Linked DNA regions of Methanotorris formicicus Mc-S-70. The protein of the gene in region 2 binds, or shares a complex with, the protein of the main gene of each other region. Links are inferred from orthologs where the notes say so. Each region holds a gene or a part of one and is shown on either strand. Other genes may lie near its edges.

Region 1 (3,122 bases), on a different replicon or contig from region 2:
TTCATTCATTATGGTCAATATTCTTGCTATAGTTCTTTTTAATTCTTTAACTCTCCCAGGGTTTGAAGGTGCTCCACCAACTGCTTTGTGTACATTTTCTTTTAACAATTCCTTCTTTAACTCCACAAGTTTTTCTCTCATCTCTTCTATACTCATTTCTCTAATTTCATTTGCCCTTAAAATCGCCATGTTTTTCACCCCAATTAATAAGTTAAGTCCTAAAAACAAATTTATAAAGATATTTGAGGGGTTTATTCCATAACCTCTTCAGAAACTTCTTTAATTTCCTCATCTTTAATGATGACTTCATCTGGTAATACAATATCTGGTGGCATAATCTTTACAGTTACACCAATAACTCCCAACTTCAATTTAGCAAGTTTAAATGCTTTTCTGACAAGTGTTTCTGATGGATCTCCACAGTGTTTCATGTATCCAGCCATGAATTTTTCTGTTCTTGCTCTCTCTCCAGTTAATTTTCCAGAAATGATTACAACAACACCTTTTGCCCCTGCATTCATAACTCTTCTAACTGCTGCGTGAGCGACTCTTCTGAAGTGCATTCCTCTTTCTAATGAGGATGCAATTTTCTGTGCAACTACCTCTGGGTCTAAGTTTGGATCGTCAATGGATTTAACTTCAATTTGTGGTTTATCTACTTTGTATGTGTTTTCAAGAGTTTCTGTTAATTCTTTTACTCTTTTTCCTCTTCTACCAATGACAAAACCAGGTTTCTCTGCATATATTGTTATTTTTGTTCCAATAGGTGTTTTTCTAATCTCCATGTGGCTGTATCCTGCCTTTGCTAATGCCTTTTTAAAGTACTCATCAATTAACATCTCTTTGATATTGTCATCTACGAATATCCTCTCAATCATGCTAACCCTCCTAGTGGTATTCTTCTAATATAACTTGTATATGGACAGTTTCTTGGAACTTAGGTGATGCTCTACCAAATGCCCTTGGCATGTATCTCTTGATTGTTGGACCTTTGTTTGATGAGATGTGCTTGATTCTCAATTTTTCAGCATTTAAACCTTTGTATTCTGCATTTTTCTTAGCATTTTCCAATACTTTCAAGATTTCTCTTGATGCCTTTACTGGGTATCTACCAGCATGCCATCCAAATTTACCCTTTCTGTGTGGGACATCCTTGCAGTGTCTCTTAAATGGAATATGCCTCTTTAATGCAATAACATCTTTCAAATATTCGATAGCATCATCCAACTTCATACCATTTAACTCCCTGCAGATTTCTATTGCATGTTTTCTTGAGATTTTCAATGCCTTACCCATTGCTCTTGCAGTTTTGTTAGGATCTACATCTATTTTGTAGTTTAGTTTTGCCATTCCATTCACCTCAGAATTCAATCTAAATGATAATGCCGTAAACGTGTTTTACACCCATATATAAAAATTCTTTTACCAAAACCCTAATAACTCTCTTTATTTAATTGAACTTATTTATATATTTTATTATGCACCAAATAGTGTTTGTTATAGATATAAAAAATTTAATTTTTAAGTGAATATTACCATTGTCAATTAAACATATTTAAAATAAATTTAAAGAAAAGAATGTCATATAAAACTAAATTGATATTAAATTTAAGCAAGTGATACTTCGACAACTTCTACACTCTCTACATCCCCCAAGTCACTCAATGCTTTTTCGATTTCTTCTGTTCCTCCTTCTTTTTCTTCCATCTCTACAACAACATAAACTGCATACAAACCAAATGCCAATGGTTCGTCTGAGATTCCTCTAAAAATTGCATCTGTTTTTTCTACTGTTTCTTTAACTTTCTCTTTTAATTCCTCTTTGTTTACTTCTGGACTTGTTGGCATAACTTTTATCTTAGCAAGAACTTTCGCCATTATTTCACCCTGTTATTTATTATATTATAACTTTATGGCCCTTCGTACCCACACTCTGGGCACTTGTATGGGTTACTTAATTTTCTGCATTTCTCACATCTAACTATCTCTACTTTACCACAGTTTGGGCATGGGAACCTTGTCGCATACTCTCTTGGAGCAATTTCAGCATTGCATGATATACACCTGTATTTCATCCTACCACCATTTTTATTTTATGATATTGTTAAAACCATGTTATTTTTGTGCATATACTCATTTTTCCGTTTAATAAATTAATTATTCTCTCAGGATGTTTCCCATTCACTACATAACAGTTCATTTTATATTTTATAAGTAGTTGGGGTAAGTGTTTATCAACAGACGTGAAACCTCTAATGTCTTTTGCACTTATAGTATTTAATAATTTCCCTCCAGGATATTTATCATATACCCCATCAACATCAGTCGCAACTATTATTTCCTTCAAGTTTAAGAACTTTGCCACATACAATGCTATTGTATCAGATGTTACATCCCAAGAGTGGGGTAATTCATCAGTCGAAAGGACTAATTTTGAAGGTAAAAAGATAACTTTACCATTTTTTTCCAATATCCTCTTTGCATCAAAAAGATTATCTGTTGTTTCTATGCAAGAAATCTCTGAAAAATACATCCCCATCAAATCAACACAGAGAGTTGCAAGTTTATGCGCCCCTCTGTCATTTAAATTTGTCTTTTCGTAGAGTTTCCTAACAACATTGGCAAACTCTCCTCCTCCAGGAATAATAATTATTGGCTTCTCTATTTTTTTTAATTCATTTAATAATTTTTCTGCATGATATGTTAAACTACCCCCTATTTTTATTAGCATGGTTTCACTTTTTTAACTTTTATAGTATTATTTTTTTAGATGCCTTATGCCTCCTAAAATCTAAGGATGTTGATACATCACTTAAATATTTTTTTGCAATTTCTTTTGCCTTTAAAAGTTCTTCCTTTGTTGGTTTTCGTGCATTTAGATTATTGTTAAATGGAGTGTATCCAATAATCCTATACTTAACATCCCATCTACTTAAAAATTCTGCAATCTTTTCAATCTCATCAACATCAACAATATTGGGGATTAGGACAGTATCTACTTCAAAGTTGAAATTTTTATCTGCTAAGTATTCTATGCATTTTAAAACATTTTTATTTGATTTTCCAGTTAGATATTTGTGCTTTTCATCATCAAATGCCTTTAAATCAACGTGTATTTCATC
Region 2 (3,224 bases):
TGATGCGAAAACCTCAAGAGGCATATTTGGAAGTTTTATTGGAACTACTCCTCCGTTATAACCCATCGCAATTAAAACCAAATTAACTCCATTACCCATTGCAGATAAAGCAATAATCTTTTTAATAACATTATCAACAAAAAAAACGCCATATAAACCAATAACTATTAACACCCCTGCGGTTATAAATGATACTATTTGGAGCTCCATAATCCCACCAAATCACAAAATTTATCATTATAATTAATGACAAATTATCCACCACTATATATATAAATATTGCGGTATGTTGTATGCTCAAAGAAAAGTTAATTAAAGTAAATCATTATATTAAATATTCAAATATATCATATTAATATTTAAAATAAAAGAATGACCCTCTAATTTACAGGTTATTAAGAAAATGCATAAAATAATCAAAAAAAGAAAGTCGTTGCAATCCCCAATTGGATTGCAACCGTTAGTGAGCTTTTGCAAAATTAAACATCTAAAAAAGCCTATTTAAACTGAATCTCTATTTGGACTGAATCTGGTATTTTAACTTTCATTATGTGTCTTAATGTTCTCTCATCTGCTTCAATGTCAATTAATCTTTTGTGGATTCTCATGTACCATCTTTCATATGTTTCAGAACCTTCTCCATCTGGTGCTTTTCTTGTTACTATTTTTAATATCTTTGTTGGTAATGGAATCGGTCCTGAAATATCTACTCCTGTTTTTTCTGCAATTTGTTTTATTTGCCTACAAACTTCATCCAATTCTTTGTGGTTTGTACTGCTTAATTTTATCCTTGCTTTTTGCATACTCTTCCCTCTTTTATTTTTAATGTATTTAAAAAAAGAATTGGTATAAAAAAATAAAAAAAGAAATTAGTTAGTTAATTTATTTGTTTTTTGCTTTAACATCTATAGCCATACCTGCTGCAATTGTCATACCCATATCTCTGATAGCGAATCTTCCGAGTTGTGGAATTTCTTTTACGTTTTCAATGACCATTGGTTTTGTTGGCTTAACTTTAATGATTGCAGCATCTCCTGCTTTAATGAAGTCTGGGTTTTCTTCTAAAACTTCACCAGTTGCTGGGTTTAATTTTTTCATAATTTCTATGAATGTACATGCAACTTGTGCTGTGTGTGCGTGGAATACAGGTGTGTAACCAACTGTAATAACTGATGGGTGCTGTAAGACAACAATTTGTGCTGTGAACTCATCTGCAACTGTTGGTGGGTTGTCTGGGTGTCCACAAACGTCTCCTCTCTTAATGTCTTTCTTACTGACACCTCTTACGTTGAAACCAATGTTGTCTCCTGGTTCTGCTTGTGCGATTTGTTCGTGGTGCATCTCGATGGATTTAACTTCTCCTTGAACTCCTGCTGGTTCAAATACAACTTTGTCTCCTGGTTTCATAACTCCTGTTTCTACTCTACCAACAGGAACTGTACCTACCCCTGTAATTGAGTAGACATCTTGGATTGGGATTCTTAATGGCAAGTTTGTTGGTTTTTGTGGTGGGTTGAATTTGTCTAATGCTTCAACTAATGTTGGTCCATTGTACCATGGTGTTTTGTCTGATTTCTTAACAACGTTGTCTCCGTGGTATGAAGCAACTGGAATGAAGTCAATTGCATCTGGGTTGTAACCTAAGATTTTTAATAATTGGTCTGAGATTAATTTTTTCATTGCTTCATAAGCCTCTTGGCTGTAATCTACTGTATCCATTTTGTTGATTGCAACTGCAATTTGGTTAATACCTAATGTTCTTGCTAAGAACATGTGTTCTCTTGTTTGTGGTTGAATACCTGTTTTGTGGTCGTTTACGTCAACAACTAAAACAGCAGCGTCTGCTTGTGATGCTCCTGTAATCATGTTTTTAATGAAGTCTCTGTGACCAGGACAGTCGACAATTGTAATTTCGTATTTTGGAGTTTCGAATTTTTTGTGAGCAATGTCGATTGTAACTCCTCTTTCTCTCTCTTCTTTTAAACCATCCATAACGTAAGCAAACTCGAATCCTGCCTTACCTTTTTCTGCAGCTTCTCTTTTCAACCTTTCCAAAACTTGTGGGTCAATTGCTCCACTGTCGAATAAAAGTCTTCCAATTGTTGTTGATTTCCCAGCGTCAACGTGCCCAATAAATGCAACGTTCAATACTGGCTTTTGTTTTGCCATATTTCACAACCTCCATTTTTTATTTTTAATATTTTTTGCTTTTATTATTGTACTAAAATTATAATTAACAGTTCACAAAATTAGAAAATAATTTTATCATTCGGAAAAATTTGGTAAATAGTGAATAGTAGGAAGTGGTATATATATTTTATGGTGAGGCAATTGGCTGTTTTGCGGAATTTTTATTGTTTATTTGAGAATTGTAAAATTTTTGAAAGGGCGATTTTCACTTAAGTTTTAGTCAATTATAACGCAACGACCTACTTTGCCATTATTCAACTTTTAATCCCTTTCTTTCCCTTATCTGTTTTATTAGTTGGTCTTGCAATTCAGGTGGAACCTTCTCAAATCCAGCAAACTCTATACTCCAGAGACACCTACCTTGAGTTGCTCCCCTAATTGCCCCAGCAAATCCAAACATCTCTGCAACTGGACATTTTGCTTTGATAATTGCCATATCTCCTTCTTGCTCCATATCTAAGATTTGTCCTCTTCTGTTGCTGATTTCTCTTATTGCATCTCCCATGTAGTCCTGTGGGGTACTGATGAATACCATTTGCATTGGCTCCAATAAGACAGGTTTTGCTTCCATTATGGCATCTCTGATACCAAACCTTACTGCTGGGATTAACTGAGCAGGACCTCTGTGGATTGCATCTTCATGGAATACTGCATCTACTAACTTAACTTTAACTCCTTGACATTTCTCTGCTGCCAATGGTCCGTTTCTTACAGCCTCTTTGAACCCTTGTATAATTAACTCTCTGGATTCATCTAAGTGAATGATACCTCTTGTCATGTTGATTAACATGTTTCCTTCATAGATGGACATTACTCTTTTTGCCTCTTCTTTATCCAAACCTGCTTCAACCAATACCTTTTCAACTTCTTGTGGTGTTTTCTTCTTGAAGTCCTCATCTTTGAGTTTACCTTCTTTGTATGCTTGTAAAACACTCTCTTCTAATGGTTCAACAACGAAGTAGAGTTTGTTGTGTTTGTTTGGTGATTTACCTTCTATCATTGGTGATTGCCCAGTTACTGTTTCTCTGTAAACA
Region 3 (3,114 bases), on a different replicon or contig from region 2:
TGCATATACAAAACTCACAATGGGGCCAGCAGTTAAAATAGAAAAATAAGGGGATGAAAAAAATGACATCAGCAGTGGAAACACAACGTAAAATTGCCCCTTGGAAAATTGAGGAAGTAAATACATTAAAAGAACTCCTAAAAAGCAAGCCTATTGTAGCAATAATTGACATGATGGAAGTTCCTGCAAGGCAACTCCAAGAAATTAGAGACAAGATTAGAGGAAAAATGATTTTAAGAATGTCAAGAAACTCCCTTATTATAAGGGCAATTCAGGAATTATCTGAAGAAACAAACAATCCTGAATTTGCTAAACTTACTGACTATGTTGAGAAAGGGGCAGCAATCCTTGTTACAGACATGAATCCATTCAAATTATATAAAGAATTGGAGGCAAGTAAGACACCCGCTCCTATAAAAGGAGGGGCAATTGCACCTTGTGACATTAAAGTCCAAAAAGGTTCAACAGGAATGCCTCCAGGGCCATTCCTTGGAGAACTTAAGAGTGTAGGTATCCCAGCAGCGATTGAAAAAGGTAAAATTGCAATTAAAGAAGACAAGGTTGTTGTTAAGGCAGGAGAGGTCGTTTCGCACAAACTTGCAACAGTCCTTTCCGCATTAGGAATTAAGCCAATAAAAGTTGGGTTGAACTTACTCGCTGCTTATGAAGATGGAATCATCTACACACCAGATGTATTGAAGATAGATGAAGAAGAATTTATATCAAAAATACAAAATGCATACATGCATGCAGTTAACATATCAGTTAACGCAGCAATTCCAACAAAAGATACAATCGAATTACTCATACAAAAAGCATTCCTCAATGCAAGAGCAGTATCTATTGAAAGTGCATTCCTTACAGATAAAACAGCAAGTGACATCATTGGTAAGGCATACGCACAAATGCTATCTCTTGCAGGAAAACTTAGCGATGATGCATTAGACGATGAGTTAAGAGAGAAATTATCAGCAAATGCAAGTGCTGCTCTAACTCCAGCAGAAGAAGAGGGGAAGAAAGAAGAAGAGAAGAAAGAGGAGAAGAAAGAAGAACAGGCTGCAGTTGGTTTGGCATTATTGTTCTAAACAATTTTTCTTAAGAATGCATGTCACCGAAAAATATATATAAGATACTTGAAAATACAAAAGAAACTAATAAAATTATGGAAAAACATATAATCAACAAAGAAACACATTATAATTGTGGAGGTGTAATTTATGGAATACGTATATGCGGCATTATTATTGCACGCTGCTGGAAAAGAAATTACAGAAGATGCAGTTAAGAGCGTTTTAAGTGCAGCAGGTGTTGATGTAGATGATGCAAGAGTTAAAGCATTAGTTGCTGCATTAGAAGGAGTAAATATCGATGAGGCAATTGAAAACGCTGCAATGCCAGTTGCTGCAGCAGCTCCAGCAGCAGCACCAACTCCAGCAGCAGAAGAGAAGAAAGAAGAAGAGAAAAAAGAAGAGAAGAAAGAAGACACAACCGCTGCAGCAGCAGGACTTGCTGCATTGTTCGGATAAGTCCTCTATTTTCCTTTTTTATTTTATTTTGGGCATTTTAATTTGTATATTTAAATATTATTGTTTTTTTATTTATTGAATTTATATAGTTGGATGTTTTAATAATTCTTAAAAACATTTATATATTTTATAAATTAAAGAAATTATAACTATATGAATAACACTGGTGAAATCATGGAACCAAAGATAAAGATTGTTAATGTTGTTGTCTCCACACAGATAGGTAGTGATATTGATTTAGAAGAGGCAGCATTGATATTAGATAATGCTGAATACGAACCAGAACAATTTCCAGGATTAGTTTGCAGGTTATCAGAACCAAAGGTGGCTTTATTAATATTTAGAAGTGGGAAAGTAAATTGTACGGGGGCTAAAAGTAAAGAAGAGGCTGAAGTAGCAATTAAAAAAATAATTAAAGAATTAAAAGATGCGGGAATGGATATAATCGATGACCCGGAAGTTAAAGTTCAGAACATGGTTGCTACTGCTGATTTGGGAATTGAACCAAATTTGGATGATATAGCATTGATGATTGAAGGAACTGAATACGAACCAGAACAATTTCCAGGATTGGTTTATAGGTTGGATGACCCAAAAGTCGTGGTTTTAATATTTGGTAGTGGAAAAGTTGTTATAACAGGATTGAAGAAAGAAGGGGATGCAGAAATTGCATTAAATAAAATATTAGAAACCTTGAGAGAAATTGAAGAGATAAAATAAACACCTATTTTTCTCATCAATTTATGATTTAATTTTATTTTATTTTTTATTCAAATTTAATTGTAAAAATGGAGAGATATCATGATAACGATAATCGACTACAACGCTGGAAATTTGAGGAGTATCAAAAAGGCTGTTGAATTGTATGAGAGAAATGTGGTAATTACAAACGATAAGGAAGAGATTCTAAGTGCTGATAAAGTCATTCTTCCCGGTGTTGGTAATTTCGGAGATGCAATGAAAAATTTAGAAAATTTAAAAGATGTGATTTACAAAATTGTAGAAGAAAGAGTTCCATTTTTAGGCATTTGTTTAGGGATGCAGTTACTATTAGAGGAAAGCGAAGAATGTAAAGATATAGAAGGCCTCGGCATTATAAAGGGAAATGTAGTAAAATTTAAAAACGTTGATAAGATTCCACACATGGGATGGAACAACGTTAAAAAAGTAAAAGATATTCCCCTATTTGAAAATATAAAGGATAACGAATATTTCTACTTTGTGCATTCCTACTATGTGAATCCAACAGAGGAGGATGTAATAGTAGGAACATGCGATTATGGTATAGAATTTCCATGTGTTATTAATAAAGATAACGTCTATGCTACCCAATTCCATCCAGAGAAAAGTGGAAAAGTTGGGTTAAAGATGATAGAGAATTTTGTTGAATTGATTTAAATGTTTTCTTTTAATTTGTTTTTTGCCTTTCTTTTTAAATAGAGGTTTCCCAAAACCCCTGCAATTAATGGTAAAGGGGTTGCAATATAAATTAAACCTCCAAACATCGCAAGGAGTTTTTTGTGGAATCTTATATTTAACGTTGGATTTTTAAACATCATAGATTTTATCAGGGTTTTTTCTGATACAT

What was found. Proteins that work in one complex are often made in the same cells at the same time.
Region 1: the proteins of tuf (region 2) and METFODRAFT_RS03015 are in contact, whole or in part, in a crystal structure (PDB 7CSL), measured with the Pyrococcus horikoshii proteins. The link is inferred for Methanotorris formicicus Mc-S-70 from one-to-one orthologs. Residues at the interface, in WP_010885563.1 of Pyrococcus horikoshii: Val16, Lys20, Ser21, Lys62, Arg65, Glu66, Arg67, Gly68, Val73, Ala74, His75, Ile88, Asp89, Ala90, Pro91, Gly92, His93, Asp95, Phe96, Lys98, Asn99, Gly103, Ala104, Asp227, Val228, Tyr229, Ile231, Val234, Val237, Val239; in WP_010884146.1 of Pyrococcus horikoshii: Phe4, Leu6, Val7, Val9, Arg11, Met13, Pro14, Thr15, Asp16, Pro17, Leu38, Ala39, Lys40, Glu44, Pro45, Ile46, Ala47, Phe48, Gly49, Leu50, Tyr56, Leu58, Arg60, Asp61, Glu62, Glu63, Tyr65, Ser66, Phe67, Asp68.
Region 3: the proteins of tuf (region 2) and rpl12p are in contact, whole or in part, in a crystal structure (PDB 3WY9), measured with the Pyrococcus horikoshii proteins. The link is inferred for Methanotorris formicicus Mc-S-70 from one-to-one orthologs. Residues at the interface, in WP_010885563.1 of Pyrococcus horikoshii: Lys125, Glu126, Phe129, Arg132, Thr133, Lys165, Leu166, Thr169, Lys324, Gln326, Leu359, Ala360, Ile369, Glu372, Ile384, Ile422, Ser423, Gln425; in WP_010886059.1 of Pyrococcus horikoshii: Glu96, Glu97, Leu100, Leu103, Ser104, Ala105, Leu106, Phe107, Gly108.

What each region holds. Positions count from the first base shown.
Region 1 is NZ_AGJL01000012.1:834-3,955, reverse strand. Bases 244-3,122 are described here. They hold METFODRAFT_RS03015 (elongation factor 1-beta), read right to left. Parts: upstream 1,879-3,122; coding sequence 1,609-1,878; downstream 244-1,608. Other genes in these bases: METFODRAFT_RS03000 (radical SAM protein), read right to left, coding at 2,751-3,122; mfnE ([5-(aminomethyl)furan-3-yl]methyl phosphate kinase), read right to left, coding at 2,105-2,731; METFODRAFT_RS03010 (zinc finger domain-containing protein), read right to left, coding at 1,911-2,075; METFODRAFT_RS03020 (50S ribosomal protein L22), read right to left, coding at 889-1,350; METFODRAFT_RS03025 (30S ribosomal protein S3), read right to left, coding at 252-878. Also shown: rpmC (50S ribosomal protein L29), read right to left, coding at 1-189. UniProt on the Methanocaldococcus jannaschii protein: Promotes the exchange of GDP for GTP in EF-1-alpha/GDP, thus allowing the regeneration of EF-1-alpha/GTP that could then be used to form the ternary complex EF-1-alpha/GTP/AAtRNA.
Region 2 is NZ_AGJL01000011.1:29,737-32,960, reverse strand. The notes cover bases 27-2,862. They hold tuf (translation elongation factor EF-1 subunit alpha), read right to left. Parts: upstream 2,170-2,862; coding sequence 883-2,169; downstream 27-882. Other genes in these bases: METFODRAFT_RS02925 (elongation factor EF-2), read right to left, coding at 2,441-2,862; rpsJ (30S ribosomal protein S10), read right to left, coding at 498-803; METFODRAFT_RS02940 (cation:proton antiporter subunit C), read right to left, coding at 27-210. Also shown: more of METFODRAFT_RS02940, read right to left, coding at 1-26; more of METFODRAFT_RS02925, read right to left, coding at 2,863-3,224. UniProt on the Methanocaldococcus jannaschii protein: GTP hydrolase that promotes the GTP-dependent binding of aminoacyl-tRNA to the A-site of ribosomes during protein biosynthesis.
Region 3 is NZ_AGJL01000022.1:16,733-19,846, reverse strand. The notes cover bases 1-2,871. They hold rpl12p (50S ribosomal protein P1), read left to right. Parts: upstream 1-1,217; coding sequence 1,218-1,526; downstream 1,527-2,871. Other genes in these bases: hisH (imidazole glycerol phosphate synthase subunit HisH), read left to right, coding at 2,328-2,871; METFODRAFT_RS04975 (TATA-box-binding protein), read left to right, coding at 1,701-2,246; METFODRAFT_RS04985 (50S ribosomal protein L10), read left to right, coding at 75-1,085; METFODRAFT_RS04990 (50S ribosomal protein L1), read left to right, coding at 1-49. Also shown: more of hisH, read left to right, coding at 2,872-2,924; METFODRAFT_RS04965 (PHP-associated domain-containing protein), read right to left, coding at 2,921-3,114. UniProt on the Methanocaldococcus jannaschii protein: Forms part of the ribosomal stalk, playing a central role in the interaction of the ribosome with GTP-bound translation factors.